4 regions of the Streptomyces sp. NPDC048277 genome follow, and region 2 is predicted to be linked to each of the others. Evidence: riboswitches for the same ligand, from Rfam matches in the RefSeq annotation. Region 2 holds a riboswitch; each other region holds the start of a gene.

Region 1 (7,005 bases), on a different contig from region 2:
CGCCCACGACCGCCTCGATCCACTCCCAGTCGGTGTGCGCGCCGACGCCGTAGGTGACGCTGGAGCCGGACAGCCCGTCGCCGTGGGCCACTTCGATCGCGCGGACTCCGGCCGCGTCGAGGGCGGCGGCGATGGTGCGGGCCTGGTCGACGGTGTAGCGGTGGCGGACGGCGTGCATGCCGTCCCGCAGGGTGACGTCCTGGACGTACAGACGGGTCATCGGGACGCCACCTCCGAGGTGCGGTGTGCGGCCATGCGTTCCGCGGTGCGCAACGCGGCCGAGGTCATGATGTCGAGGTTGCCCGCGTAGGCGGGCAGGTAGTGGGCGGCGCCCTCCACCTCCAGGAAGACGGACACCTTCACGGCGTCGCCGCCGGGGGCCAGGGTGCTCAGGGGATCGTCGGCGGCGACCCGTTCGAACTGCACCTTCTGCTTGAGGCGGTAGCCGGGGACGTACGTCTGCACGCGCGCGACCATCTCCTCCACCGAGGCCGTCACTGCCGCGTCGTCGCAGTCGCCGACCAGGCAGTGCACGGTGTCCCGCATGATCAGCGGCGGTTCGGCCGGGTTGAGCACGATGATCGCCTTGCCGCGGGCCGCGCCGCCGACCTTCTCGATGGCGGCGGAGGTGGTCTCGGTGAACTCGTCGATGTTGGCGCGGGTGCCGGGCCCGGCGGAGCGGGACGAGATCGAGGCGACGATCTCGCCGTAGTGGACGGGGGTGACCGCGTGCACGGCGGCGACGATCGGGATGGTGGCCTGGCCGCCGCAGGTGACCATGTTGACGTTGGGGGCGTCGAGGTGGGCGTCGCCGTTGACGGGCGGGACGACGTACGGGCCGAGCGCGGCCGGGGTGAGGTCGACGACCCTGCGGCCCAGGGCGCGCAGCACCTCGTCGTGGCGGCGGTGGGCGCCCGCGGAGGTGGCGTCGAAGACGATCGAGACGTCCTCGAAGGCGTCCAGGGCGACCAGGCCGTCCACGCCCTCGTGGGTGGTGGCCACCTTCAGGCGGCGGGCGCGGGCCAGTCCGTCGGAGTCCGGGTCGATGCCGGCCATGGCGGCGATCTCCAGGCTCTCGGAGAGCCGCAGGATCTTGATCATCAGGTCGGTGCCGATGTTCCCGGACCCGATGACGGCGACCTTGGTGGTCATGCTGCTCCCTCGGTGGCGAACGTGACCCCGACCGTGCCGAGGCCTTCGATGTGTGCGGTGAACTCGTCGCCCCCGGCGGCGGCCGCCATCGGGCCGAGCGCGCCGGTCAGGACGATGTCGCCGGCCCGCAGCGGGTCGCCGTGCGCGGCGAGGGTGGCGGCGAGCCAGCGGGCGGCGGTGAGCGGGCTGCCGAGGCAGTCGGCGCCGGTGCCCCGGGAGACGGTCTCGCCGTTCCTGGCCAGCGTCATCCGGACCCCGCGCAGGTCGACGCGGTCCAGCGGAACGGGTGTGCCGCCGAGGACGAACAGGCCGCAGGAGGCGTTGTCGGCGACGGTGTCGACGATGGTGATGTCCCAGTCGGCGATCCGGCTGTCCACGATCTCCAGCGCGGGCAGCGCGAAGGCGGTGGCCCGCAGCAGGTCGGCGACGGTGGGGTCGCGGTGCGGCAGATCGGCGGCCAGGACCAGGGCGACCTCGGCCTCGACCTTGGGCTGCAGCAGCCGGCCGGCCGCGACCGGCTCGCCCTCGCCGACCGCCATGTCCGCGAACAGCGCCCCGAAGTCGGGCCGGCCGACCCCGAGCTGGCGCTGCACGGCGGGCGAGGTCAGCCCGATCTTGCGGCCCACGAGCCGCCGGCCGGCGGCCACACCCCGCTCGACGTGCAGCCGCTGCACCGCGTACGCGGTCTCGATGTCGCCCTCGGGAAGCAGCGCGCGGACCGGGGCACAGGGGGTGCCGGTGCGCACGGCGTCGGCCAGGACGTCGGCCACCTTGGTCACGAGGTCGGTGTTCATGCCGACAGGTATAGGTGTGTGCTGGGGAGTGCGGCAAAATATGTTCCATGACACGGAACAGCTCTCAGGGCAATATGCTCGACAAGGCAGTGGCAGTCCTGGAGTGCTACCGCCCGAACGGCGGTGCGTTCCGCCTGACGGAACTGGCGGCGCGGACCGGGCTCCCGAAGACGACCGTGTTCCGGCTCTGTGCCGACCTGGTCCGGCTCGGCCTGCTGGAGCGGGACGCGGAGAGCTACCGGCTGGGCGGGACGCTGTTCGAGCTGGGGTCGCTGGTGCCGCGCCGGCACGATCTGCGCGAGGCCGCGCTGCCGTTCCTCCAGGACCTCTTCGAGGCCACGCGCGAGACCGTGCACCTGGGGGTGCGCGAGGGCCACGAGGTGGTCTACGTCGAGCGCATCCACGGCCACGACGTACTGCGGCTGCCGTCCCGGATCGGCGGCCGGCTCCCGCTGACCTGCACCGGGGTCGGCAAGGCCCTGCTGGCGTTCTCGGGCGCCGAACTGGTCGAGGAGGTGCTGGCCGCCCCGCTCCCCCGGCTCACCGCGCACTCGATCACCGACCCCGCCCGGCTGCGCACGGCCGTCGAACAGGCCCAGGTCGCGGGCCTCGCCTACGAGGAGGAAGAGGCCGCGCCGGGCGTCAGCTGCATCGCGGCGCCGGTTTTCGACGGGCCGACCGCGGTGGCCGCGCTGTCGGTGGCGGTGCCGTGCGGCCGCTTCCGCCCGGCGCAGCTCGCCCCCGCGGTGCGGACGGCGGCACTGGGCCTGTCACGGGCACTGCGGACGGTTCCCCGCACCTCTGAGAGGGCGCGCTAGGCTGGCCCCCGCAGCTGGTTCGTCCCGTCCTCCAGACGGGACGTCGTAAGAGGGAACCCGGTGGGAATCCGGGACTGCCCCGCAGCGGTGAGTGGGAACGAACGCCGTCATACGCACTGGCCCCGACGTACAGGGGCTGGGAAGCGACGGTCAGTAGGTGTCCTCCGGAGGGAGGGCGTGCCCGCGAGTCCGAAGACCTGCCAACTGCCCGTGCGCGAACCACTCGTGCGCGGACATCCCGGTGACCTCGAGGGCGGGTCGGCGCACACATCGGACGGACGGTCGCGTACGGCCGTTGCCGTTCGGTTCGTCGCCCCTTCGCGCTCTCGTCCCGTCGTCCGGGATCTCAGGGATTCATCTCGCGAAGGAGATCTCCGTGACCAGCAAGTCCGCAGCCGCGGCAGCCCGGGCCACCGTGTACGGCTACCCCCGCCAGGGGCCCGCCCGGGAACTGAAGAAGGCGATCGAGGGATACTGGCAGGGCCGGGTCACCGCCGACGCCCTGCGTGCCACCGCCGCCGAACTCCGCCGCCGCACCTGGCGGCAGCTCGCCGGGGCCGGCATCCACGAGGTGCCGACCGGTGACTTCTCGTACTACGACCACGTCCTCGACACCACCGTCATGGTCGGCGCGATCCCTGAGCGGCACCGGAACGCCGTCGACGCCGACGCCCTCGACGGCTACTTCGCCATGGCCCGCGGCACCCAGGACACCGCGCCGCTGGAGATGACGAAGTGGTTCGACACCAACTACCACTACTTGGTACCGGAGTTGGGCCCGGACACGGCGTTCGCGGCCGACTCGGCGAAGCAGGTCGCCGAGCTGAAGGAGGCCCTCGCCCTGGGTCTCGCCGCCCGGCCCGTCCTGGTCGGCCCCGTCACCTATCTGCTGCTCGCCAAGCCGGCGCCCGGCGTGGCCGCCGGCTTCGACCCGCTCACCCTCCTCGACCGGCTGCTGCCGGTGTACGCCGAGGTGCTCGCCGATCTGCGGGCGGCCGGCGCCGAGTGGGTGCAGCTCGACGAGCCCGCGCTGGTCCAGGACCGCACCCCGGCCGAACTGAACGCCGCCGCCCGCGCCTACCGTGACCTCGGCGCCCTCACCGACCGGCCCAAGCTGCTGGTCGCCTCCTACTTCGACCGGCTCGGTGGGGCCCTGCCCGTCCTCGCCCAAGCCCCGGTGGAGGGGCTGGCCCTGGACTTCACCGAGGCCGGCGCGGTCAACCTCGACGACCTCGCCGCCGTCGGCGGGCTGCCCGGCAAGCGGCTGGTCGCCGGGGTCGTCAACGGCCGCAACATCTGGGTCAACGACCTGTCCGCGTCCCTCGCCACCCTCGGCACCCTGCTGGGCCTCGCCGACCGCGTCGACGTCGCCGCCTCCTGCTCCCTTCTCCATGTGCCGCTGGACGCGGCGGCCGAACGGGACATCGAACCGCAGATCCTGCGCTGGCTGGCCTTCGCGAAGCAGAAGACCGCCGAGATCGTCACCCTCGCCAGGGGCCTCGACCGGGGCACCGACACCATCGCGGCCGAACTCGCCGCCAACCGCGCCGACCTGGCCTCCCGGGCGGGTTCACCGATCACCCACGACCCCGCCGTCCGGGCCCGCGCGGCCGCCGTCACCGCGTTCGACGCCCGCCGCTCCTATCCGTACCGTGAACGCGCCGCCGCCCAACGCGCCCATCTCCGGCTGCCGTTGCTGCCCACAACCACCATCGGCTCGTTCCCGCAGACCGGCGAACTGCGCGCCGCCCGAGCGGATCTGCGGGCGGGCCGGATCGGCACGGCCGGTTACGAGGAGCGCATCAAGGCGGAGATCGGCGAGGTGATCTCCTTCCAGGAGAAGGCCGGTCTGGACGTCCTGGTGCACGGGGAGCCCGAACGCAACGACATGGTCCAGTACTTCGCCGAGCAGCTCACCGGCTACCTCGCCACCCGGCACGGCTGGGTACAGTCGTACGGCACCCGGTACGTCCGGCCGCCGATCCTGGCCGGCGACATCTCCCGTCCCGAGCCGATGACGGTGCGCTGGACGTCGTACGCCCAGTCCCTCACCGACCGCCCGGTCAAGGGCATGCTGACCGGCCCGGTGACCATGCTGGCCTGGTCGTTCGTGCGCGACGACCAGCCCCTCGGCGACACCGCCCGCCAGGTCGCCCTGGCCCTGCGCGACGAGGTCAACGACCTGGAGGCCGCCGGGACTTCCGTCATCCAGGTGGACGAACCCGCACTGCGCGAGACCCTGCCCCTGCGGGCCGCCGACCGGGCCGCCTACCTCGCGTGGGCGACCGAGGCGTTCCGCCTGACGACCGGTGGGGTGCGGCCGGACACCCAGATCCACACGCACATGTGCTACGCCGAGTTCGGTGACATCATCCGGACCATCGACGACCTCGACGCGGACGTCATCAGCCTGGAGGCGGCCCGCTCGCACATGCAGGTCGCCCGTGAACTCGCCGCCCACGGCTATCCGCGCGAGGCCGGCCCCGGTGTCTACGACATCCACTCGCCCCGGGTGCCGAGCGCGGCCGAGGCTGCCGCCCTGGTGCGGACCGGCCTGGCGGCCATCCCCGCGGAACGGCTCTGGGTGAACCCCGACTGCGGGCTGAAGACCCGTGGCTGGCCCGAGGTGCGGGCGTCCCTGGAGAACCTGGTCGCGGCGGCGCGGGAGGTGCGCGCGGAGCTGTAGCGGCCCTGGTCCGGGTGCCGGACGGCGTACTGTCGTGCGCGTCCTGCACCCGGACCCGGTGCACGGCCCCGGACGGCCCTGGACGGCCCTGGACGACCTAGGAGGAACCACCCCGTGACCTGCCGAGTCATCCTGATAGCCCCGGCGATCACTCCTTCCCTGCGGCGGGCCCGCTTCGACGACGGTGACTCGATCGAGAACCCCGAGGCGGTGGCGCTGTCCCTGCCGGGCGCCGGGCGGGCGGTCTGCTCCCCCAGCGTGCGCTGCCGGGAGACGGCCGCGGCGCTGGGGCTCGACGCCTCGGCGGAACTCGCGTTGTCCGGCCTGGACGCGGGACGTTGGCGGGGCCGGACGCTGGAGGAGGTCGGCGCCGCCGAGCCCGAGGCGCTGGTCCGGTGGCTGTCCGACCCGGGGGCCGCGCCCCACGGGGGCGAGTCGGTACGGGAGTTCCGCGCGCGGGTCACCGAGTGGCTGGACCTGACGGGCAGGACGACGGGCAGGACGGTCGCCGTGGTGGAGCCGGAGGTCGTACGGGCCGTGGTGCTGCACGCGCTCGGGGCGCCCGAGACGGCGTTCTGGCGCGTGGACGTGCCGCCGCTGGCGGCGACGGAGGTCACGGGCGGGTCCGGACGCTGGAACCTGCGGCTCGGCCAGGTGGGCGGCTAGCCGCTCGGGGAGCCTCCGGCGGAGCGCCGGAAATACGGTGGAGTGGCGCGCCCCGCTGTGCCTAGGGTCCACGCATGACCACCCGCACCTTCCGCGTCACCGTCCGCGGCGTCTTCGACGGCCTCGGCACCGATCAGCGCGCCGAACTGCTGTCCCGGGCCGCCGACCACGACGTGCTGCGCGCGGCCTTCACACCCGAGGGCCACCTCACCTACGACATCGCCGCCCGCCCGGCCTTCACCTTCCGTTTCCTGGACACCGGGGAGGAAGAGGAGGACATCCTGGAGGCGACCGAGCGCGCCGAGGAGGCGGCCCGGACGTGGCTCACCGAGCGCGGGTACGGCTACAAGAACCTCAGGTCCAGCGCGGAGGACCTCTCCCAGGCACCGCTGAGCAAGCGGCAGCGCCGCGCGGCCGCGCAGCAGCAGGACTGACCTCTTCCGGAGCCTCCCCGAAACGGCCACGGCGGCCTGAAGTCGCCGTGGTTCAGGTCACGTTGGGATGTGGCCGGTTTATGGAGGCCAGGTGTGTGCGGGCGTGGCATGCTCGGGACCACACCGAGTTACCGGCCAGTACTACCCGCCGGTAGCCCTGATCGGTGTCTCTTCGTCACCCCCCACCCTCAGGACTGACCTTGCGCAGACGCACGAGGCACGGGCATGCCCTCATGCCCGCCTTCGCCGTGACCGCCCTCCTCCTCTCCGCCGGCTGCTCCGCCCCGCACCACCAGACCTCCGCCGGGGACCGCGCCCAGGAGACCGCCCGGGTCTCCGACGACACCACGGCCGCCGCCCGCACGGACGGCCGGGCACTCGCCGTCGCCGCCGCACCCGCCGCCACCGCGACCGCGGCCGCCGGTTCGGCGGGTTCGGGCCGGCCGGCCCACCGC
Region 2 (7,005 bases):
GTGTCGTCCGGGCCGTGGACGATCAGGGTGGGCACGGTGAGCTGCGCCGGGTCGACGAAGTCGCCGACGTGGTCGGGGTGCAGGCGGGCGCGGCCCTGGGCGGCACGCACCGCGAGCGGCAGCAGGGGCTCGGGGGTGTGCCGGGCCTGGGCGAGGGCGCGCAGGGTGGCCTCCCAGTTGAGCACCGGGGAGTCGAGGACCAGCCCGGAGACGCGCTCGCCGAGCGCCGAGTGGGCAGCGGCGCGCAGTGCCATGGCGGCGCCGGTGGACCAGCCGTACAGGACGACGCGGCGGGCGCCGTAGCGGACGGCGTAGCGGATCGCCGCGTCCAGGTCGCGCCACTCGCTCTCGCCGAGGTGGCTCAGGCCGTCCGGAGGGCGCGGGGCGCCGAGGTCGCCGCGGTAGGCGAGGGCGAGGACCGGCAGGCGGCGGCCGTGCAGGAAGCCCATGACGTTCATGGCGAGCTCTCGGGTGGTGCCGAGTCCGTGCACCGCGATCACCCAGGTGTCCCGGTAGCCGGGTACGAACCAGGCGGGCAGCGGGCCGAGTTCGCCGGGTATGTCGATGTCGGCGCACTCCAGGCCGAGCGCCGCCCCCGGGTCGCCGACGTGCACGTTGGGGGTGAGCCAGACCTTGTCGCCGGTCTCGAGGGTGCCGTGGGTCACGCGTTCCAGGCGCCGTACGACGGTGTCCGGGGTGTTCGCGGCGGACTCCAGGACGCCGCCGACGACCGCGTGCGAGCCGTCGCCGGCCAGGCCGTAGATGCCGGGGCGCAGCGAGGCGAGGTCCCGGGTGAGGGTGATGCGGCCGGCCGCGGTGCCGTGCACGGTGAGCCGGGGTTCGGTGGGCAGGGGCCGGCCCGGCGGTGCCTTGAGGGCGGCGTCACTGGCGAACCGCCCGGCGGCCACACTGGCCGCGCCGGCGGCGAGTACGGCACCGACGGCGGCGGCCGTGACTTTGACTGGGCGCACCTGTCCAGTGTCGGGGCGGACCGGGACGGCGGCCAGTGGAGGGAAGGAGGCCGGCCCGGGAGTTCGGGCCTCCGACAGACCGGGTCCGGGAGACCGGGTCCGGGAGACCGAGCGCTGGCGACCGAGACCCCGGAGGCCTGAGCCCGGAGACCGAGCCCGAGTGACCGAGACCCCGGAAACCGAACCCGGGATGCCTGGCCCCGGAAACCGAGCACGAACGACCGAGACCGCGGAAACCGGAGCCGGGAGGCCTGCCCCCGGAAACCGGAGCCCGGAGACCGGCCCCGGGCGACCGAGACACCGGAAACCGGATCCGGGCGACCGAGGCCCTGGAGGCCCGCCCCAGGGGCCTGACCCCGATGGCCTGCCCCCGGAGGCCTGACCCCAGAGGCCTGACCCCCGAGGCCTGACCCCCGAGGCCCGCGCCCGAAGTCTGCCCCCTCCCCGGAGAGGGCTGCGCCCCGAGCCGCGTCAGCCTCTTTTCTGTCCGTACCCCCGTAGCTTCTCCCCCGCCTCCGCCACCTGGTCCGTGGACAGCAGGGTCGGGGTCAGGCCGGGTACCGAGGACGCCGTCAGCCACAGGCGGCACATCCACTCCAGTTGGGCGGTGCGGTCGTAGGCCTGGGTCAGGGTCGTGCCGTAGGTGATCGTGCCGTGGTTCTGGAGGAGGCAGCCGGAGCGGCCGGTCAGGGCGCGGAGCATGTTCTCGGCCAACTCGTCGGTGCCGTACGTCGCATACGGGGCAACCCGGACAGCGCCGCCGAGGGCCCCGGACATGTAGTGGATCGCCGGCAGTTCGGGGACCAGGGTCGAGACGGCCGTCGCATGGACGGCGTGGGTGTGGACGACGGCGCCGGCGTCGGTGCTGCCGTAGACGGCCAGATGCATGGGCAGTTCGCTGGTCGGGACCAGAGCGCCGAGGACCTGGCGGCCGGTGAGGTCCACGCCTGTCACGTCGTCCGGGGTGAGCCGGTCGTACGGCACGCCCGACGGCGTGACCAGCACGGTGTCGCCGACGCGGACCGAGACGTTGCCGGAGGTGCCGACGACCAGTCCGTCGGTCACCGTGCGGCGGGCCGTGGCGACGAGTTCCCGCCAGGCGTCGGCCTCCTCCGCGCGTACATCCCTCCTTCGCGGCTCGGACACACCTTGTGCGCCGCCCCGTTCAGCCCGTCCGCCACGCTCGTCCCGCCACCGCTCAGCCATGGCACGATCCTGTCAGCCGACGCCTCAACCGGCCTGCACGGCAGGGCACTTTAGGCCGGACGTCCCGAATCCAGTAGGGCGCAAACCACCGTAAAAGGCTTCATTTCCATGCTTGGCCGAAGATCGCCGATCATACGTCGATCTTCCAATACTCTCTGGACCGATTTTTCGTACACGTCGCCATTCCGGGGGGAAACATGGCCTGTGACCGCATTCCGTCCCGCCGTCGCCACCGCCACCGCCACCGCGTCCGCGCCCGTGTCCTCGCAGCGTCCGTGGTGGCACTCGCCCTCGCGGGGACCGCGCCCGCGTTCGCCGGGACACCGGCATCCGTGGCAAGCCTGCCGAAGGGGCACGACGTCTCCTCGCACCAGAAGAACGTCGACTGGTCGAGCGCCAAGGCGAAAGGCGCCAGGTTCGTCTACATCAAGGCGACCGAGTCCACCAATTACCAGAACCCGTACTTCAGCCAGCAGTACAACGGCTCACGCAAGGCCGGGATCATGCGGGGCGCGTACCACTTCGCCCTGCCGGACCAGTCGTCGGGCGCCCAGCAGGCCGCGTACTTCGTGAGCCACGGCGGCACCTGGACCGCGGACGGCTGGACGCTGCCGCCCGCGCTCGACGTCGAGTACGACCCGTACGACAAGAAGCACAAGTGCTACGGCCTGAGCACCTCCAAGATGGTCGGCTGGATCAGGTCCTTCAGCGACGAGCTGCAGCGGGAGACCGGCCGGCGGCCGGTGATCTACACGACCACCCACTGGTGGAACCTGTGCACCGGCGGCAGCAGCGCCTTCGCCGCCGACCACGCGCTGTGGATCGCCCGCCACGGCTCGGCGGACGCCGGCTCGCTGCCGGCCGGCTGGTCGTCCTGGACCTTCTGGCAGTACGACAACAGCGGCAGCCTGCCGGGTGACCAGAATCTCTTCAACGGGTCGGCGAGCCGACTGAAGTCGTTCGCCAAGGGCTACTGACCAAGGGGCGACTGGGCCGCCGGACCGGAACCGGGACGGCGGCCTCGGTCGCTCCCGCCCATGGGCACCTCAAAGCCGATCCAGGACACCACAGAGACCATCCCAGTTCATCTTCCGTTCACTCAGGTTGCCTACTGTCCAACGACCGATGACTTCTAAAGATTGCCTGGGTAAATGGAAAGCTTCTCGCTGATCCTCGCGATTGTGGTCGTAACCGCACTCGCGTTTGATTTCACGAACGGTTTCCACGACACCGCCAACGCGATGGCCACGACCATCTCGACCGGCGCGCTCAAGCCCAAGATCGCGGTGACCATGTCCGCCGCACTCAATCTGGTGGGCGCCTTCCTCTCCGTGGAGGTCGCCAACACGATCTCCAAGGGCCTCGTCGACGAGAACGGCATACGCCCCGAGGTCATCTTCGCCGCCCTGGTCGGCGCCATCCTCTGGAACCTCGTGACCTGGCTGGTGGGCCTGCCCTCCAGCTCGTCGCACGCCCTCATGGGCGGTCTGGTCGGCGCCACCGTCGCCTCGGCCGGGTTCGGCGCCGTCCACGGCGACGTGCTCGTCACCAAGGTCCTGCTGCCGGCCGTGGCCGCTCCCCTGGTCGCGGGCCTCGCGGCGATGCTCTCCACCCGCTTCTCCTACGCGCTCTCGAAGAACGCCGACGACGAGGCGACCCGCAAGGGCTACCGCGCCGGCCAGATCGCCTCCGCCGGCCTGGTCTCGCTCGCGCACGGCACCAACGACGCGCAGAAGACGATGGGCATCATCACGCTCGCGCTGATCGCGGGCGGTTCCATCGCCCCCGGCTCGAACCCTCCCACCTGGGTCATCCTCTCGGCCGGTCTCGCCATCGCGCTCGGCACCTACATCGGCGGCTGGCGCATCATCCGCACCATGGGCAAGGGCCTGACCGACCTTCAGCCGCAGCAGGGCTTCGCCGCCCAGACCAGCGCGGCCACCGCCATCCTGGCCTCCTCCCACCTCGGCTTCTCCCTCTCCACGACGCATGTCGTCTCCGGTTCCGTGATGGGCGCGGGCCTGGGCCGCAAGGGCGGCACGGTCCGCTGGTCCACCGCGACCCGCATGGTCGTCGCCTGGCTGCTCACCCTCCCGGCGGCCGCGCTGGTCGGCGCGCTCGCCGAGTCCGTGACGGAACTCGGGGACTGGGGCACGGCGGTCGTCGCCGTCTTCCTGGTGGCCTCCAGCGCCGCGATCTGGAAGCTCTCCCGCCGCGAGGTCGTGGACAGCGGCAACGTCAACGACACCGCCGCCGAGGAGCCGGCCGGCGTGGTCACCGCGGCGATCGCCGCGGTCACGCCCCCGCCCGCGGTCACGGTGACCGACGGCCTCACCGCCACGATCCCCTCCCCCGCCGCTCCCGCGACCGACCCGGCCGCCACCGTCTGACCCCCGAGGAAGAACCAACATGAGCATCGACTGGGCAGCCATCGGCTCCGTCTTCGGCGTCAGCCTCGTGGCCACCGTGGGCCTCGTGGCCCTCTTCACCCTCGGCATCAAGGGCCTCTCGGCTCGCGCCCGCGCCACGGCCCAGGGCAACTCGGCGGCCCCGGCCGTCACCGCCGCCTACGTCTGCTTCGCGGGCTGCGCGGCGGCCGTGGCGTACGGCATCCACCTGATCGTGGCGAAGGCCTGACGCAGCCGGGAACTCCGAGGCCGGCAAGGCTCCTGTCCGACATGGTCGGGTCAGGAGCCTTCGGCATGTCCCAGGGGCCCCGATGAGCCACCGTCAGCCCACCGGATGTGGGCCTTCGCACACTCTCCCCGCACAGGTCAACGGCAGGTTGACGGGTCTTCCGGGGGCGTGGTGGACTTCCGGAGCCATGTACGGCGGCAAGAGAGGAAGCCGGTGTGAATCCGGCGCGGTCCCGCCACTGTCACCGGGGTAGCAATCCCCGGGAGCCAGGAACTCTCACCGCCGGTCTCGTCGAACCAGGGCGCGGACACCCTGAGTGAGGACACAACGCCATGCGCGGCTGCCGTTCGAGGTGCAGTACCCGGCCCGTACCCGACCCCGCGGTCGGCTGAGCCGATGGGTGCCGATCGCGTCTTCGCGTACGGCGCCGCCGCCGGCCTTCTCGGTGATCTGCTGCTCGGCGATCCGCGCCGGGGGCATCCGGTCGCCGCGTTCGGACGGGCGGCCGGGGCCGTGGAGCGGGTGCTGTGGCGGGACCACCGCGGGTGGGGCGCGCTGCACACCGCCGTGTGCGCCGGCGGCGCCGTGGCCCTGGGGGCCCTGGCCCAGCGGGTCGTACGACCGTCCACCGCCGCTTCCGTCGCCCTCACCGGCGCCGCCACCTGGGCCGTCGTCGGGGGCACTTCGCTCGCCCGCGAGGCCCGGGTCATCGGGCGTGCCCTGGAGGCGGGTGACGTCGAGGCCGCCCGCGCCCGGCTGCCGCATCTGTGCGGACGGGATCCGCAGGCCCTGGACGCCGACGGGATCGCCCGGGCCGTGGTGGAGTCCGTCGCCGAGAACACCAGCGACGCCGTCGTCGGGGCGCTGGTGTGGGGGGCCGTGGCAGGCGTGCCGGGGCTCGTGGGGTTCCGGGCCGTCAACACCCTGGACGCCATGGTGGGGCACAAGTCGGCCCGGTACCGGCGGTACGGGTGGGCTTCCGCGCGGCTGGACGACGTGGCCGGGTGGCCGGGGGCGCGGCTGACGGCCGTGCTGGCGACGGTCGCCGGCGGTGACGCCCGGGGCGCCGTACGGGCCTGGCGGGCCGACGCGGCCAAGCATCCGAGTCCCAACGCCGGGCCCGTGGAGGCGTCGTTCGCGGGCGCGCTGGGGGTACGGCTCGGGGGGACGTTGTCGTATGCGGGGCGGGTCGAGCACCGGCCCGTGCTGAATCGGAAGGGGCGGGCCGTGGAGGTCGCGGACATCCGGCGGGCGGTACGGCTGTCCCGTCGCGTCGGTCTGCTCGCGCTCGGCGTGACCGTCGCCGCGCGCCTCGTCGGGAAGGGACGTACGTCATGAACGGTGGTCTCCTCGTCGCCGGTACCACCTCCGACGCCGGCAAGAGTGTCGTCACCGCGGGTATCTGCCGGTGGCTGGTGCGGCAGGGTGTGAAGGTCGCGCCGTTCAAGGCGCAGAACATGTCCCTCAACTCCTTCGTGACGCGCGAGGGCGCCGAGATCGGGCGGGCGCAGGCCATGCAGGCGCAGGCCTGCCGGGTCGAGCCGACCGCGCTGATGAACCCCGTGCTGCTCAAGCCCGGTGGCGAGCAGAGCAGTCAGGTCGTCCTGCTCGGCAAGCCGGTCGGCGAACTGAGTGCGCGTGGCTATCACGGCGGGCGGCAGCAGAAGCTGCTCGGGACCGTGCTCGACTGTCTCGCCGAGTTGCGGGGCACGTATGACGCGGTGATCTGTGAGGGGGCGGGCAGTCCGGCGGAGATCAACCTGCGCCGGACCGACATCGTGAACATGGGGATCGCGCGCAATGCGCGGCTCCCCGTGCTGGTCGTGGGGGACATCGACCGCGGGGGCGTCTTCGCCTCCTTCTTCGGGACCGTCGCGCTGCTCTCGCCGGAGGACCAGGAGTTCGTCGCGGGGTTCCTCGTCAACAAGTTCCGGGGGGATGTGAGCCTGCTGGAACCCGGGCTCGACATGCTGCACGGGCTGACCGGGCGGCGGACGTACGGCGTCCTCCCCTTCCGGCACGGCCTCGGCATCGACGAGGAGGACGGGCTCCGGGTCTCCCTGCGCGGGACGGTACGGGAGTCGAACACGGCGCCCCCCGTCGGCGAGGACGTACTGCGGGTCGCCGTCTGTGCCATCCCCCTGATGTCCAACTTCACGGACGTGGACGCGCTGGCCGCCGAACCCGGGGT
Region 3 (7,005 bases), on a different contig from region 2:
CGGCAGACGACGATGCGACAGGGTGTCGGTGCGGCGGGGGTGTGCTCGGTACGTCGTTCTTCAGGTTGCCGTCGGGGCATCGCTCGGCGCGCTCCTCTTGGGGTTCGGGGGAGATCCGTCCCGGGCGGCCGGGCGCAGGAAACGGATCACGGGGTGGCCGTGGTCGTGGGTGACCTCGGCCCGCACGCCGTAGACCCGCTCGATGAGGGCGGGTGTCAGGACCTCGGCCGGGGTGTCTTCCGCGACGACTCGGCCCTCGCGCAGGACGAGCAGGCGGTCGCAGTACATCGCGGCGAGGTTGAGGTCGTGCAGGGCGATGACGGTGGTGACCGGCAGGCCGGCGATCAGTTCCAGGAGGTCGAGCTGGTGCTGGATGTCGAGGTGGTTGGTGGGTTCGTCGAGGAGGAGTTCGCGGGGTTGCTGGGCGAGGGCGCGGGCGATCTGGGTGCGCTGGCGTTCGCCGCCGGAGAGGGTGTGCCAGGACTGGCCGGCCCGGTCGGTCAGTCCGGTGCGCCGCAGGGCCTCGGTGACGGCTGCCGCGTCGGCCGTCGTCGGGGGTGTCCAGGCGCGGCGGTGCGGGACGCGGCCGAGGGCGACGACGTCTCGGACGGTCAGTTCGGTCTGGGTGTCGGTGTGCTGGGCCACGGTGGCGATACGGCGGGCGGTGGCACGGCGGCCGACCTCGGTGAGCGGGCGGCCGTCCAGGGTGACGACTCCGGCGGTGGGGGCGAGGACCCCGGCCAGCAGCCTCAACAGGGTCGATTTTCCAGAGCCGTTGGGGCCGAGGATGCCGACGGTGTCGCCGGGGCGCAGGGTGAGGGTGACGCAGTCGACGACGACCTTGTCTCCCAAGCGCCGTACGACACCGTCCGCGTGGAGGCTGGTCATGCCCTGCTCCGTCCGCGGTAGAGCACGGCCACGAACGCCGGCACGCCGATCAGGGACGTCACCACGCCCACCGGGACCTCCTGGGGGTCGAGGACGGTTCGGGCCAGGGTGTCCACCCACACCAGGAAGACCGCCCCGGTCAGGGCCGTGACCGGCAGGAGGCGAGCGTGGCCGGCGCCGGTCAGGGCGCGGGTGACGTGCGGGAGGACCAGACCGACGAAGCCGATCGCGCCCGCGCAGCTGACCAGCGCGGCGGTGAGCAGCGCGGTCGCCGAGAGCAGGACCAGGCGGGTACGGGCGACATGGACACCGAGTCCGGCGGCGGCCTCGTCGCCGAAGGCGAAGGCGTCCAGAGTACGGGCGTACCCGAGGCACACCGTGAGGACCACGGCGAGCACGACGGCGCACAGCAGCACCTGCCCCCAGTCCGCGCCGGTCAGCGAGCCGAGCAGCCAGAACAGGACGCCCCGGGTGGTCTCGGCGTCGGCGGAGGTCAGCACGATGAAGGAGGTCAGCGCGGAGAACAGCTGCATGGCGGCCACGCCGGACAGCACCACCCGGTCGGTGCTGCCGCCGAGGGTGTGGCTGAGCAGCAGCACCAGGGCGAAGGAGAGCAGCGCGCCGAGGAAGGCGCCCGCCGACAGCGACACGACGCCTCCGCCCACGCCGAGTACGACGACGGCGACCGCTCCCGTGGACGCGCCGGAGGAGACCCCGAGCACGAACGGGTCGGCGAGCGGATTGCGCAGCAGCGACTGCATGACCGCGCCGCACACGGCGAGTCCGGCCCCGCACACGGCGGCGAGCAGGGTGCGCGGCATCCGCAGGTTCCACACGATGCCGTCCCGCAGCGGCGCCAACGTGCTCTCGCCGAGCCCGAGATGGGCCGCGACGGACGCCCAGACGTCACCGGTGGAGATGTCGGCGGGGCCGATCGTCACCGCCACGGCGATCGACACGAGCAGCGCGAGCAGGCCCCCGCCCGCCGACAGCAGGGCACGGACGCTCACTTGGCGAGCCCGAAGTCACGCAGACCGGCTGCGACCTTCTCGATCCCTTCGACCGTGCGGATGGACGGGTTCATGGCCTGCCCGCTCAGCAGGACGTACCGCTTCTTCTTCACTGCGGTCAGATTGCGGGTGGCGGGGTTGGTCTCCAGGTAGTGGATCTTCGCCTTCGCGGTCTCCGCGGTCTGCTGCTTGCGGGTCAGGTCGCCGATGACGATGACATCGGGGTCGCGGTCGGCGACGGTCTCCCAGCTGATCTGGGGCCACTCGTCGTGGGTGTCGGCGAACGCGTTCTTCGCGCCGACGGCACGGGTGATGGCGCCGGGCGCGCCGCAGCAACCGGCCAGGTAGGGCGACTGGGAGTTGGCGAACCAGTACATGAGGGACACGTCCGAGGCGTGCAGTCCGGCGGTGGCCGTGCTCACCCGCTTCTCCAGTGAAGCCACGAGCGTCTCGCCCCGCTTCTCGACGTCGAAGGCGCGGGCCAGATCGCGTATCTCGCCGTACACGGCGTCGAGGGTGAGGGGTGTGGAGCGCGATCCGTCGCCGCCGCTGTCGTTGTCCTTGCCCTCGGAGCAGTCGGACGGCGAGACGTACGTGGGCACGCCCAGCTTCTCGAACTGCTCGCGGGTGGCGACCCCGCCCGTGCCGAGGGTGGAGACGAACGAGGCGGTGACGAAGTCGGGTTCGGCGTCCAGGACCTTCTCGAAGGAGGGGTTGTTGTCGGCGAGGCGCGGCACGGACGCGTTGGCCTTCTCCAGGCCCTTCATCACCGGGTCGGTCCAGGTGGCCGTACCGGCCATGCGGTCGGCCAGGCCGAGGGAGAGCAGGATCTCGGTGGTGCCCTGGTTGAGGGAGACGGCCCGCTTCGGGGCCGACTTCAGGGTGACCTTGTCACCGCAGTTGTCGAGGGTGACCGGGTATCCGGCGGCAGCGGTCCGCCCTGTCTTCGCGTCGTTGTCGCCGCCGGAGGAGCCGCAGGCGGTGAGCAGCAGGGCGGAGGTGAGGAGAAGCGCCGGGGTGCGCAGAACGGCGGGGGTGCGGAGCACGGGCATGCCTTTGGGGTCGGGGCTCGTACGCGGAGCCTGGCCTACGGTCGTCCCTCCGCGCCGGGGCGCGAAGGTGCCAGCAGGTCTTCGGACTCGGGTTCGTCCGGCCGGGGCGCCTTCCCGGTCTCCCAGTGGCATGCGTACCCCGCCCGTCCCCCTCACCGCTGCGCGTCAGCTCCGGATTCGCACCGGATTCCCTGACCACGGATGTGGCACGACTGGCTCTGAGAGGTTATCAAGATCGGCCCGTGATCGGATCGTGGAGGGCCGGTCGGGGGCTGCAGGATGGGGCCGTGCCGAAGAACCCGCCCGAGTCCATGCAGTACCACCTGCGCCGGCAACTCAACGCCCACGCGACCGAGCACTGGCCGCAACTCACCCGGGTCCACGTCCGATTCCGAGCCGGATTCGCCTATGTGGACGGCGAGTTGAGGGACGGCGAGCGGCTGCCGCTGTGCCGCCTGCGCTTCACCGGCGTCCTGCACACCTGGGGCTTCGCCCGCTACGACGCGGGCAGCGACGGCTACCGGGACGACATCCTCTCCAGCGGTCTGCCGGCCGGCTCGGCGGAAGAGGCCCTGGACTGCGCGGGCGGCCTGTACCTCGCACCTCACCCGCCGGGCGGCCCCGGGCCGACGCGCGTGCCGACGGGACTCGTGCTCCTCGTGGGCCCACCGGCCTCCGGCAAGACCAGCTTCGTACGGGCACTGATCGCGCATGGCCGGATCGACGAGGGCGCCGTGGTCTCCAGCGACGAGATCCGCGCGGAACTCCTCGGTACCTCACCCGGCGACGTGGCCCCCGACGCGGCGGACGCGCGAATCTTCGAGGAACGCGACCGCAGGATCGCCGCCCGGCTCGCCGCAGGACACACAGCGGTCGCCGAGTCCACGAACGTCACCCCACAGGCACGCACCCGGCTCATCGCCATCGCCAGGCGCTTCCACGCCCCGGTGACCATGCTGCGATTCACCCCGGACCTCGGCACTCTTCTCCGACAGCACGCGGAGCGCGGCCGCACCGACGTCACCGCCGCGGACGTCCGCGCCTACGCCGCGGTCATGGCCCGTCACGCCGGGGCCGACCAACTGCGCGCCGAGGGCGCGGACGCCGTCCACGACGTCCCCGGGCGCCTTCAAGGAGCCACGCCCACGGAGGCCGCGGCGCACTTCTCATTCGCCTGACGAGGCGACACATCCAGGCTCACCCTCCCGCGGGTTCAGATACATGAATATTGAACACGTGCATGTACATTCCGTCGGGTGGCATGCAAGACTCCTCCAACCCCCGTGCACCACAGTCCAGTTGGAGAGGCAGGCAGTCATGTCCATCTCCCGGCGGGCCGTGCTGGCCACCGTGGGCGGCGCCGCAGCCGCCTGCGCCTCCGCGCCTCCGTCCGCGCACGCCCAGACAGGGACCGGCCAGGTGCCGGCCGTCACCCTGCACGCCCTCACCGCCGCGGCCGACTACGCCGCGGACAAGGTCCGCGCCGTCGCACCCGGCGTGGACGGGTTCCCCCTCGCCACCAAGTTCGAGAAATGGGTCTACTCCCAGGACGGCGGCTGGGTCGGCGGATTCTGGCCCGGCACGCTGTGGATGTGCTGGCTCCACACCAAGGACGACTTCTTCCGCGACCTCGCCCTCGACTCGGCCAGCGGACTCGCCCCCCGCCAGTACGACACCAGCACCCACGACCTGGGCTTCCTGTTCACCCCGTCCTGGATCACCGCATGGCGGCTGACCGGTGACACAACCTGGCGCGACGGCGCCGTCCAGGCCGCCCGCACCCTCAGTCGCCGCTACAACCCCCACGGCCGCTACATCCGCGCCTGGGGCGCACTGGACAGCCCGACCAACGCCGGGCGCATCATCATCGACACGATGATGAACCTCGATCTGCTCCTCTTCGCCACCGAGCAGACCGGCGACACCACCTACCTCGACATCGCCGTCGAACACGCCAGGACCACCCAGCACCTCTTCCCCCGTGCCGACGGCTCCACCCCGCACGTCTACGACGTCGACCCGTCGACCGGCGTCCCCATCGGACCCGGCACCGTCCAGGGCTACAGCGCCACCTCCTGCTGGTCCCGCGGACAGGCCTGGGGCATCTACGGATTCACCACCCTCTACCGCCGCACCGCCGACTCCGGGTTCCTGGCCACCGCCTCCCGGCTCGCCGACTACGCGATCGGCACCCTCACTCCCGACCACATCCCCGTCTGGGACTACCGCGCACCGCAGCAACCCCACGACATCAAGGACGCATCCGCCGCGGCCGTCATGGCCTGCGGCCTCATCGACCTCGCCGCCGCAACCGGCCACCGCCCCTACCGCACCACCGCACTGCGCATCCTGACCGCACTCACCCAGACCTGCCTCACCGACAGGTCCGCCCGCGCGGACGCCGTCGTCGCCCGCTGCACCCGCAACCGCCCCGCCGAAGACGGCATCGAAGTCTCCCTCCCCTACGCCGACTACTACCTCCTCGAAGCCATCCTCCGCATCCTCCGGCCCGACAGCCTCCACCACGCCATCGACCTCACCACCCCCTGAGCCGGACACCCGGCAGACCGAGCCCTTTCGCGCAGTGTCGGCGAGCGTGCCCCGGCGGTGAACCCGCACGTGGCTACGGTTGTCGAAGTTCTCTACGGAGGGGCTCTGATGGAAACGGCAGACAGCAGCGGGCACATACGCGGCGAAGAAGAGGACGGTCCCGACGGGTTCGCGGAGCTGCGGGCGCGTGAGTTCGGCTTCCTCGACGAGGGCGGACACACCTACCTCGACCACACGGGCGCCGGACTTCCTCCGCGCTCGCTCGTCACGGGGAGCGCGGAGCGGATCACCGGCGGGCTGTTCGGCAATCCCCACTCGGAGAACCCGGCCTCCCTCGCCTCCGGGCTTCTGCTCGCCGAGGCGAGGGAGGCGGTCCTGCGGTTCTTCAACGCCGATCCCGCCGACTACGCGGTCGTCTTCACCCCCAACGCGACGGGCGCGCTGCGCCTGGTCGGCGAGGCATATCCCTTCAGCCGTGGCGACCGGCTCGTGATGTCGCTGGACAACCACAACTCGGTCAACGGCCTGAGGGAGTACGCGCGGGCGCGGGGCGCCGCGACCGCGTATGTACCGGTGAGCGGGCCCGGCCTGCAGTTGGACGAGAGCCGGCTGCGGGTCGCCCTGTCGGCACGCGGCCTGGGATTCGGCCCCGCGCGAGGGCGGGGGCGCGGCGGCGGCCGCTCGCGCGGGCTGCTGGCCTATCCGGCGCAGAGCAATTTCACGGGTGTCCAGCACTCGCTCGAATGGATCGGGGCCGCCCACGAGCAGGGCTACGACGTGCTGCTCGACGCGGCAGCCTTCGTACCGACCAACGCCTTGGATCTGAGCCGGTACCACCCGGACTTCACCGTGGTCAGCTGGTACAAGGTCTTCGGGCATCCCACCGGCGTCGGCAGCCTGATCGCCCGCCGGTCGGCCCTCGCCAGGCTGCGCCGCCCCTGGTTCTCGGGCGGCACGATCTACGCGGTGAGCGCCCAGGCCCAGTGGCACGTCCTCGCCGAGGACGAGGCCGCCTTCGAGGACGGCACGGTCAACTTCCTGTCCATCCCGGACGTGACCGCCGGGCTGGCCTGGATCCGGCGTCTCGGGATGGACCGCGTACACGCCCATGTCACCGCACTGACCGGCCAACTGCTGGCCGGATTAGGGACGTTGCGGCACAGCGACGGCTCCCCGATGGTCCGGGTGTACGGCCCCGACCGTGCCGCCGCGCCCCGCGGCGGTACGGTCGCGTTGAACCTCCTCGGCGCCGACGGCCGGATCGTCGACGAACGTGTCGTCACCCGCGACAGTGCCGAACGCGGCATATCCCTGCGCACCGGGTGCTTCTGCAACCCGGGCGCCGGCGAAGTGGCCTTCGGCCTGCCGCTGGACCGGCTGCGCTCGGCGGCCCGCGGTCGACTGGGCTCGATGGAGGACTACCTGGAGCTGCTCCGGCTGCCCTCGGCGGGCGCTGTCCGCATCTCCCTGGGCGTGTCGTCACTGCCCAAGGACATCGAGACGTT
Region 4 (7,005 bases), on a different contig from region 2:
TGCTCTGTCAGGCATGGGTGCTGAGACCTTCCGGGTGCTCGGACGTTTCAAGGCTCAGTTGGCTGCCGCGCCCTCGGAGGTGATGATCATCTCCGCCAGGTCGGCGAGCGTGGCGAGCTGCCGGGGGTTCATCTGCGGGGCACGGGCGGCGAGCCGGACCAGGCCGCTCTCGCGCAGCCGGGAGAGCGGGTCGGCCTGGGCCTCCAGGCCCTGCAGCACCGGCTGGAGCGCCTCGTACAGCGCCTCGGGTTCGTCGGCGGTGAAGAAGCCGGCCGGCAGGCCGAAGAACCGCCGTAGCCGGTCGGTGTGTTCGAGGCTCGGCAGGCCGCTCTTGCGCCACTCGCTCAGCCACTGCCTGCTGGTGCCGGCGATGGCCGCGAGCTCGCCCAGGGAGTACCGCTTGCCGTCCGGTCTGCGCCGGTTCTCGCGGATGAAGTCCAGCCGCTGCCGCACCCGTTCGGCGAGCTCCACCTCGGGTGCGGCGCGGCCGGCGAGGAGTTCGGCGACGGTCCCGACCGGGATCCCGGTGCGGTACGACAGGTCGGCCACGTCCAGTGCCTCGGACAGCCTGCCGGGGCGTCCGGTCAGCTCCCCGAGCCGGGACAGCACGCCGGTCAGCGGGGCATGGGCGTCACTCACCAAGGTCCCCCTGGACACGCGTCGTTGGTCGGTTCGCCGAGCAGACGCGAGGCTATCGAATCACCCGTGTCACCCACCAGACATGACAAGGACCACTGCGGAATTGGGCAGCAATCGTTGACATGTGACGGTCCGACAGGAAAGGATCACGTCGCCAGGCCACGGTCGAACCGACCCGCCCCGGGCGCCGCCCATGGGGGAGCGGCATCGGGGGCGACCAGCCGCCCCGCCTCCTCCCCAGAAGGTGAGGCGAACCGATGTCGCAGCCTGTCCTGCTCCTCGGGGCCGGTCGCCGGTGCGAGTACGACGAGTTCGTGCTGACGCGCATCGCGGCGGCCCGCCCGGTGGTGCTGGTGGACGCCGCGCCGCCCGACTGGGCACGTCCGCACCTGGACGGTCACCTCGCGGCGGACCCCGGCAAGGACGGGGCGACGGCATCGGCGGTGGTGCGGTTCGCCGCCCGGCACCGGGTCCGCGGTGTGCTGACCTGTTCGGGCGAGTACACGGTCGCCGCCGCCAGGATCGCCGGGCAGTTGGGGCTGCCCGGCACCTCCCTCGCCACGGCCGCCGTCTGCGCCGACCCGGCCGCGCTGCGCGCGCTGCTGACCGGCGGCACCGTCCCCGTCGACGACCCCGGTCCGCCCCGCGTCTGCGCCGAGACGGTCGTCCTGGACGGCGAGATCCGCATCGCCGCGCTCACCCGGACGACCCTGGGCCCGGCGCCCGCCCGGCAGCCGCTGCGGCACACCGTGCACGCCCACGACGGGCTGCTGCACAACCGTTTCCTGCGCCTGGCCGTCGACCGCACCGTGCACGCCCTCGGTGTCACCCGGGGCGTCCTGCACATCGGCCTGCGGCTCACCGACCGCGGCCCCCGGGTCACCGACGTCACCCCGCGGCTGCCCGGCGACCTGATCCCGCTCCTGGTCAGACGGGCCACCGGCGTCGACCTCGCACAGGCCGCGGCCGCGCTGGCCACCGGCGAACTGCCCGACACCACGCCCACCCGGCAGCGGGCGGCCGCGATCCAGTTCGCCTACCCGGCCGCCACCGGCCGCCTCGAACACCTGGACCTCTCCCCCGACGCGGCCCGCGAACCCGGCGCCGACCGCATGATCCTCACCCAGCACACCGGCAACCAGGTCACCGCCGGCCCCCACGCCACCACCGCCGACCGCCTCGCCCTCTGGGCGGCGGTCGGCGACACCCCGGCCGCCTGCGACGACACCCTGCGCCGCATGGCCCGCCACCTGTCCGCCACGGTCGTTCCCTTCGCGACCGCGGCCTGAGCGCGCCGCTTCGGATACCGCGCGCCGCTGCCGTCGATCCCCTGCGGCACCGTCGTGGCCGGTCGCGCAGTTCCTCCCCCAGCCTTCGGCTGGGGGTACCCCCAGCGCCCCTTAGGGGCGCTGCCGAACCCCACCGGACTGGAACCCCGCCAGCCGACGTACCAACTTCTCGGCCTCACCGAGCAGTTCGATCTCGCGACGGCTCATCGTCGGATTGGCCGCACGCCGCCGCAGGGCCACCAGCAGCGCACGGGCCAACGGCAGTTCGTCCACCGCGACCTGGGCGAGGATCACCGCGGACATGGCCCAGTCGAGGCCGGGCGGTCCGTTCTCGGCGTTGGACCAGTCGATGACCCTCGGTCCGTCGGGGGTCAGCATCACGTTGTCCGGATGCAGGTCGAGATGCAGGACGCGTGAGCCGGCGTCGGCCGGGTCCCGCCCGGGTACGGCGTGCAGCCGCCGGAGCAGCGAGGCGAGCAGCGCACCGCCCTCCTGTGCGCCCAGCTCGCCCGCGAGGAGCGCCGCCAGCATGGTCGGCCCCGTCAGCCGCTCCATGACCAGGTCGGTACGGGACCCGGAGAGCCGCACCCGGGGCGCCGGGTATCCGTGCTCCCGTACGTACGTCATCAGCGCACCCTCGGCGGCCGCGTCCCCCCAGCCGTCGCGGTCACGGCGCAGCACCCACGCCTCGTCGATCTCGTACACGTCGGCCGAGCGGCCCGAGCCGAGCAGTCTCCCCGTCATGGCGTGACCATAACGAAGCGGTCTTCGCACAGCCGCCTCCCAGCTTCCTGTTGACGGCCGGTAAAGTAGCCGGGTCGTCATCACCCGTACGGGGGGAAGCCGGTGCAAAACCGGCGCTGACCCGCAACCGTGAGCCGTCGTACCGACGGTGAGCCGGACCGCCCCGTCCGGGACGTTGATCGGCTCATGTGCGCCGGCACCCGCCGTCGCACGGCACCGTCGAGGTTTACGGAGCCGAGCCGCCGGGGTGTCCCGTGCTGCCCGGCTCCCCCACAGGGAGAGGCACCCGCCGACCATGAACGTGCTCCGCCGCAGCGCCGCGGTGCTGGCCGCCACCGCCGTCATCGGCGCCGCCGCACCCGCGATGACCGCGCTGGCCGCCGACGCCCCGTCCCCGTCCGCCTCGGCGGTGCTCCCGTCGGGGCTGTACGGCAGCACGGACCCCCGGTACGACGGCGTCTGGCGCCAGTCGCTCGCGCTGCTCGCCCAGCGCACGGTCGGGGTGACCCCGGCGGGGAAGGCGGTGGACTGGCTGGCCGGGCAGCAGTGCGCGAACGGCTCGTTCGCCGCGTTCCGCGCCGAGCCGACGGCCGCCTGTGACGCCAAGGTGACCGTCGACACGAACAGCACGGCCGCCGCCGTACAGGCACTGAAGGCGGTCGGCGGGCACGACGACGCCGTACGCAAGGCCGTGACCTGGCTGAAGGCGCGGCAGAACAAGGACGGCGGCTGGGGCTACGCCGCGGGCATGCCCAGCGACACCAACTCCACCGGCGTGGTCGTCGGCGCGCTCACGGCGGCCGACGAGAGCGCGGACCGGACGCCGTACGGCCTGCTCGCCACGTGGTCCATCCCCTGTGACCAGGACAGTGGCGGCGGCCTCGCCTACCAGCCGGGCAAGGACGGCAAACTGTCCGCCAACGCGGACGCGACGGCCGCCGGGGTGCTCGGCGCCCTCGGCAAGGGATTCGTGACGACGGCCGGCAAGGCCCCGGTGGAGGGCTACGTCTGCGCCAACTCCGACAAGGCGCTCACCCCGGCGGAGGTGGCACGCAACGGAGCGGCGTACCTCGCGGACGCCATGTCCGGCCAGGGGCACCTCGTCTCCGCGCTCGCCGGTGCCAAGCCCCAGCCGGACTACGGCAACACCGCCGACGCGGTGGTGGCACTGGCGGCCCAGGGCTGGACCGCGCAGGCGAAGAAGCCGTACGCCTGGCTGGAGGCCCACGCCACGCCGTGGGCGAAGCAGAGCGGGCCCGCGGCCTACGCCGAGCTGGTCTTCGCGGCGCACGCGATGGGCGCGGACCCGCGCGACTTCGGCGGTACCAACCTGGTGACGGCGCTCAACGCGACGGGACCGGCCCCGGCGGCAGCCGCGCAGCACACCGAGGAGCAGCAGGGGAAGAAGTCGGGACAGAAGTCGGGGCAGAAGTCCGGCACCAGCGTCTGGTGGATCGTCGGCACGGGGCTCGTCGCCGGCGTCGGCATCGGCTTCCTGTTCAGCGGCCGCCGGAAGCAGCGGCAGCTGTGACCGCCGTCCGCCGGGCCGCGCTGCTGCTCGTGACCGCGCTCCTGGTCTGGGAGTCCGCGGGACCGGCCCAGGCCGCCGGCTATCGCTACTGGTCCTTCTGGGAGCGGGACGGCTCGCGCTGGACGTACGCCACGCAGGGCCCCTCGACGGCGCAGCCCGCCGACGGTGCGGTGGAGGGGTTCCGCTTCGCGGTGAGCGAGGACTCGGCGGACGCGTCGCGGCCTCGCGGGACGGCGGACTTCGCCACGATCTGCGCGGACACGCCCGCGGTGCGGGGGAAGAAGCGGGTCGCCCTGGTCATCGACTTCGGTACGACGGCGGACGCGCCGTCCGGCGAGAAGCCGCCGGCGGGCCGGACGGCGTGCGCGGTGGTGACCGGGGACGCGACGTCGGCGGAGGCGCTGGCCGCGGTGGCGAAGCCGTTGCGGTACGACACGAACGCGTTGCTGTGCGCGATCGCCGGGTATCCCGAGACGGGGTGCGGGGAGAAGGTGGCGGCGAAGACGGACGGTACGCCGGGCAGCGGGCCGTCGGTGGGGCTGCTGGCCGGGGCGGGGGTGGTCGTGGTGCTGGCTGCGGGGGCGTTCTGGCAGGCACGGCGGCGGAAGAATGCGTGATCGTCACAGTGCGGGTACGTGGGGGCTGGTCGCGCCCACGCGGCGGAGCCGCATATGTCTCAGCCCCGCGCCCCTTACGGGGCGCTGCACTCACGCCGGTTGCACAGCGGCGCCCTGCAAGCGCGGGCGAGCGGAACTCCCCCGGCACCGGCGCCGCTCCGCTGTCCACCCCGGCGCCTGGTGGCTCTGGTCCCTGTCCCTCGGTGCTGCCGCGTCCCGTACCACCAACCCCCTCCTTCTCGCCCTCCTCATCACGGTCACCGGGTACGTCGTGGCCACCTGCCGCGGCCGAGCGCAGCAGCCCCGCGCGTACTCCGCCTTCGCCAGGCTCGCCCTCGCCGTGCTCCTCGTCCGGCTCGCCTTCACCGTCGTCCTCGGCTCGCCCGTCCCCGGTGCGCACACCCTCCTCACCCTCCCCGAAGTGCCCCTCCCGCACTGGGCCCAGGGCATCCGGCTCGGCGGCAGGGTCACCGCCGAGGCGCTGGTCTTCACCTTCTACGACGGCCTCAGGATCGCCGCCCTGTTGATCTGCGTCGGCGCCGCGAACGCGCTCGCCAACCCGGCCCGGCTCCTCAAGTCGCTCCCCGGCGCCCTGTACGAGCTGGGCGTGGCCGTGGTCGTCGCCCTCACCTTCGCGCCGAACCTCATCGCCGACGTCCAGCGGCTGCGCGCCGCCCGCCGGCTGCGGGGCCGCCCCGACTCCGGTGTCCGCGGTCTGCTCCAGGTCGGACTCCCGGTCCTGGAAGGCGCGTTGGAGCGCTCGGTCGCCCTCGCCGCCGCGATGGACGCGCGCGGTTACGGCCGCAGCGCCAACGTCCCCGCCCCCGTCCGCCGTACGACGGCCGCGCTCACCCTGGGCGGTCTGCTCGGGGTCTGCGCGGGGACGTACGGGCTGCTCACCACCGAAGGCGGCGGCTACGGGCTGCCCGTACTGCTCGCCGGGGTCGTCGCCGCGCTGGCGGGGCTGCGGCTCGGGGGCCGCCGTTCGCTGCGGACCCGTTACCGGCCGGACCCGTGGGACGCGCGGGCCTGGCTGGTGTCCGGATCGGGCGCGGCGGTCGCCGGGCTGCTGGCGCTGGCCTCCGTCCGCGATCCGGACACCCTGCATCCCGGGGTCGTGCCGCTGGTCGCCCCCGCTCTTCCGCTGTGGCCCGCGGCGGCCGTGCTGCTCGGTCTGCTGCCCGCCTTCATCGTGCCGAAGGAGTCGCCGTGATCCGCTTCGAGGATGTCTCCGTGACGTACGAGGGCGCGGCCCGACCCGCCGTCCAGGGCGTCGACTTCGAGGTGCCGGAGGGTGAACTCGTCCTGCTCGTGGGCCCGTCCGGCACCGGCAAGTCGACGATCCTCAACTCCGTGAGCGGACTCGTGCCGCACTTCACCGGGGGCACCCTGCGCGGCCGGGTGACGGTGGCCGGGCGGGACACCCGCACCCACAAGCCGCGCGAACTCGCCGATGTGGTCGGCACGGTGGGGCAGGATCCGCTCGCGCACTTCGTGACCGACACGGTGGAGGACGAACTCGCCTACGGGATGGAGTCGTCGGGGATCGCCCCGGCCGTGATGCGGCGGCGGGTCGAGGAGACCCTCGATCTGCTCGGGCTCTCCGAGCTGCGGGACCGGGCCATCGCCACCCTCTCCGGCGGGCAGCGGCAGCGGGTCGCGATCGGCTCGGTGCTCACCCCGCATCCCGAGGTCCTGGTCCTGGACGAGCCGACGTCGGCGCTGGACCCCGCGGCCGCGGAGGAGGTCCTCGCCGTGCTCCAGCGGCTCGTCCACGACCTCGGTACGACCGTCCTGATGGCCGAGCACCGCCTGGAACGGGTGCTCCCGTACGCCGACCGGGTCGCCCTCCTCCCGGCCCCGGGCGCACCCCCGGTCCTTGGCACGCCGACCGAGGTGATGGCGCTCTCCCCGGTGTGTCCGCCGGTGGTGGAGCTGGGCCGGCTGGCGGGCTGGTCGCCGCTGCCGCTGACCGTGCGGGACGCGCGGCGCCGGGCCGGGGAGCTGCGGGAACGCCTTGCGGGACGGGGCGGGGAGGACAGTGGACGCGACGTGGCGGTGGTCCCGGCGGCGGCGCCGCTCCGGCCCGCCGTCCGGCGGCGGTTCCTCGGCCGGCGCACCCCCGGGAGCGCCCCGGAGCAGGTCGCCGAGGTCCGCTCGCTCGCCGTGCGGCGCGGCCGTGTGG

The links. Region 2 has a riboswitch for cobalamin ahead of AB0D85_RS07465 (cobalamin biosynthesis protein). Riboswitches for the same ligand answer to the same signal wherever they lie in the genome.
Region 1: another riboswitch for cobalamin. It lies ahead of metE (5-methyltetrahydropteroyltriglutamate--homocysteine S-methyltransferase); the one in region 2 lies ahead of AB0D85_RS07465 (cobalamin biosynthesis protein).
Region 3: another riboswitch for cobalamin. It lies ahead of AB0D85_RS50245 (ABC transporter substrate-binding protein); the one in region 2 lies ahead of AB0D85_RS07465 (cobalamin biosynthesis protein).
Region 4: another riboswitch for cobalamin. It lies ahead of AB0D85_RS23375 (prenyltransferase/squalene oxidase repeat-containing protein); the one in region 2 lies ahead of AB0D85_RS07465 (cobalamin biosynthesis protein).

What each region holds. Positions count from the first base shown of each region.
Region 1 is NZ_JBEZLQ010000016.1:195,162-202,166, forward strand. It holds gene dmpG (4-hydroxy-2-oxovalerate aldolase) at 1-220, opposite strand, end outside; gene AB0D85_RS31565 (acetaldehyde dehydrogenase (acetylating)) at 217-1,152, opposite strand; gene mhpD (2-keto-4-pentenoate hydratase) at 1,149-1,946, opposite strand; gene AB0D85_RS31575 (IclR family transcriptional regulator) at 2,021-2,764, shown strand; cobalamin riboswitch at 2,763-2,984, shown strand; gene metE (5-methyltetrahydropteroyltriglutamate--homocysteine S-methyltransferase) at 3,141-5,450, shown strand; gene AB0D85_RS31585 (histidine phosphatase family protein) at 5,565-6,116, shown strand; gene AB0D85_RS31590 (DUF6204 family protein) at 6,191-6,550, shown strand; gene AB0D85_RS31595 (hypothetical protein) at 6,784-7,005, shown strand, end outside.
Region 2 is NZ_JBEZLQ010000002.1:610,164-617,168, reverse strand. It holds gene AB0D85_RS07490 (alpha/beta fold hydrolase) at 1-971, opposite strand, end outside; gene AB0D85_RS07485 (class II aldolase/adducin family protein) at 1,443-2,177, opposite strand; gene AB0D85_RS07480 (lysozyme) at 2,375-3,154, shown strand; gene AB0D85_RS07475 (inorganic phosphate transporter) at 3,329-4,567, shown strand; gene AB0D85_RS07470 (hypothetical protein) at 4,587-4,814, shown strand; cobalamin riboswitch at 4,969-5,111, shown strand; gene AB0D85_RS07465 (cobalamin biosynthesis protein) at 5,211-6,152, shown strand; gene AB0D85_RS07460 (cobyric acid synthase) at 6,149-7,005, shown strand, end outside.
Region 3 is NZ_JBEZLQ010000050.1:7,807-14,811, reverse strand. It holds gene AB0D85_RS50260 ((2Fe-2S) ferredoxin domain-containing protein) at 1-80, opposite strand, end outside; gene AB0D85_RS50255 (ABC transporter ATP-binding protein) at 61-888, opposite strand; gene AB0D85_RS50250 (iron chelate uptake ABC transporter family permease subunit) at 885-1,898, opposite strand; gene AB0D85_RS50245 (ABC transporter substrate-binding protein) at 1,895-2,950, opposite strand; cobalamin riboswitch at 3,005-3,182, opposite strand; gene AB0D85_RS50240 (ATP-binding protein) at 3,238-4,128, shown strand; gene AB0D85_RS50235 (glucuronyl hydrolase) at 4,268-5,500, shown strand; gene AB0D85_RS50230 (aminotransferase class V-fold PLP-dependent enzyme) at 5,609-7,005, shown strand, end outside.
Region 4 is NZ_JBEZLQ010000010.1:309,812-316,816, reverse strand. It holds gene AB0D85_RS23395 (FAD-dependent monooxygenase) at 1-15, opposite strand, end outside; gene AB0D85_RS23390 (XRE family transcriptional regulator) at 55-639, opposite strand; gene AB0D85_RS23385 (hypothetical protein) at 897-1,928, shown strand; gene AB0D85_RS23380 (phosphotransferase) at 2,040-2,672, opposite strand; cobalamin riboswitch at 2,710-2,895, shown strand; gene AB0D85_RS23375 (prenyltransferase/squalene oxidase repeat-containing protein) at 2,968-4,203, shown strand; gene AB0D85_RS23370 (SCO2322 family protein) at 4,200-4,820, shown strand; gene AB0D85_RS23365 (CbiQ family ECF transporter T component) at 5,014-6,033, shown strand; gene AB0D85_RS23360 (ATP-binding cassette domain-containing protein) at 6,030-7,005, shown strand, end outside.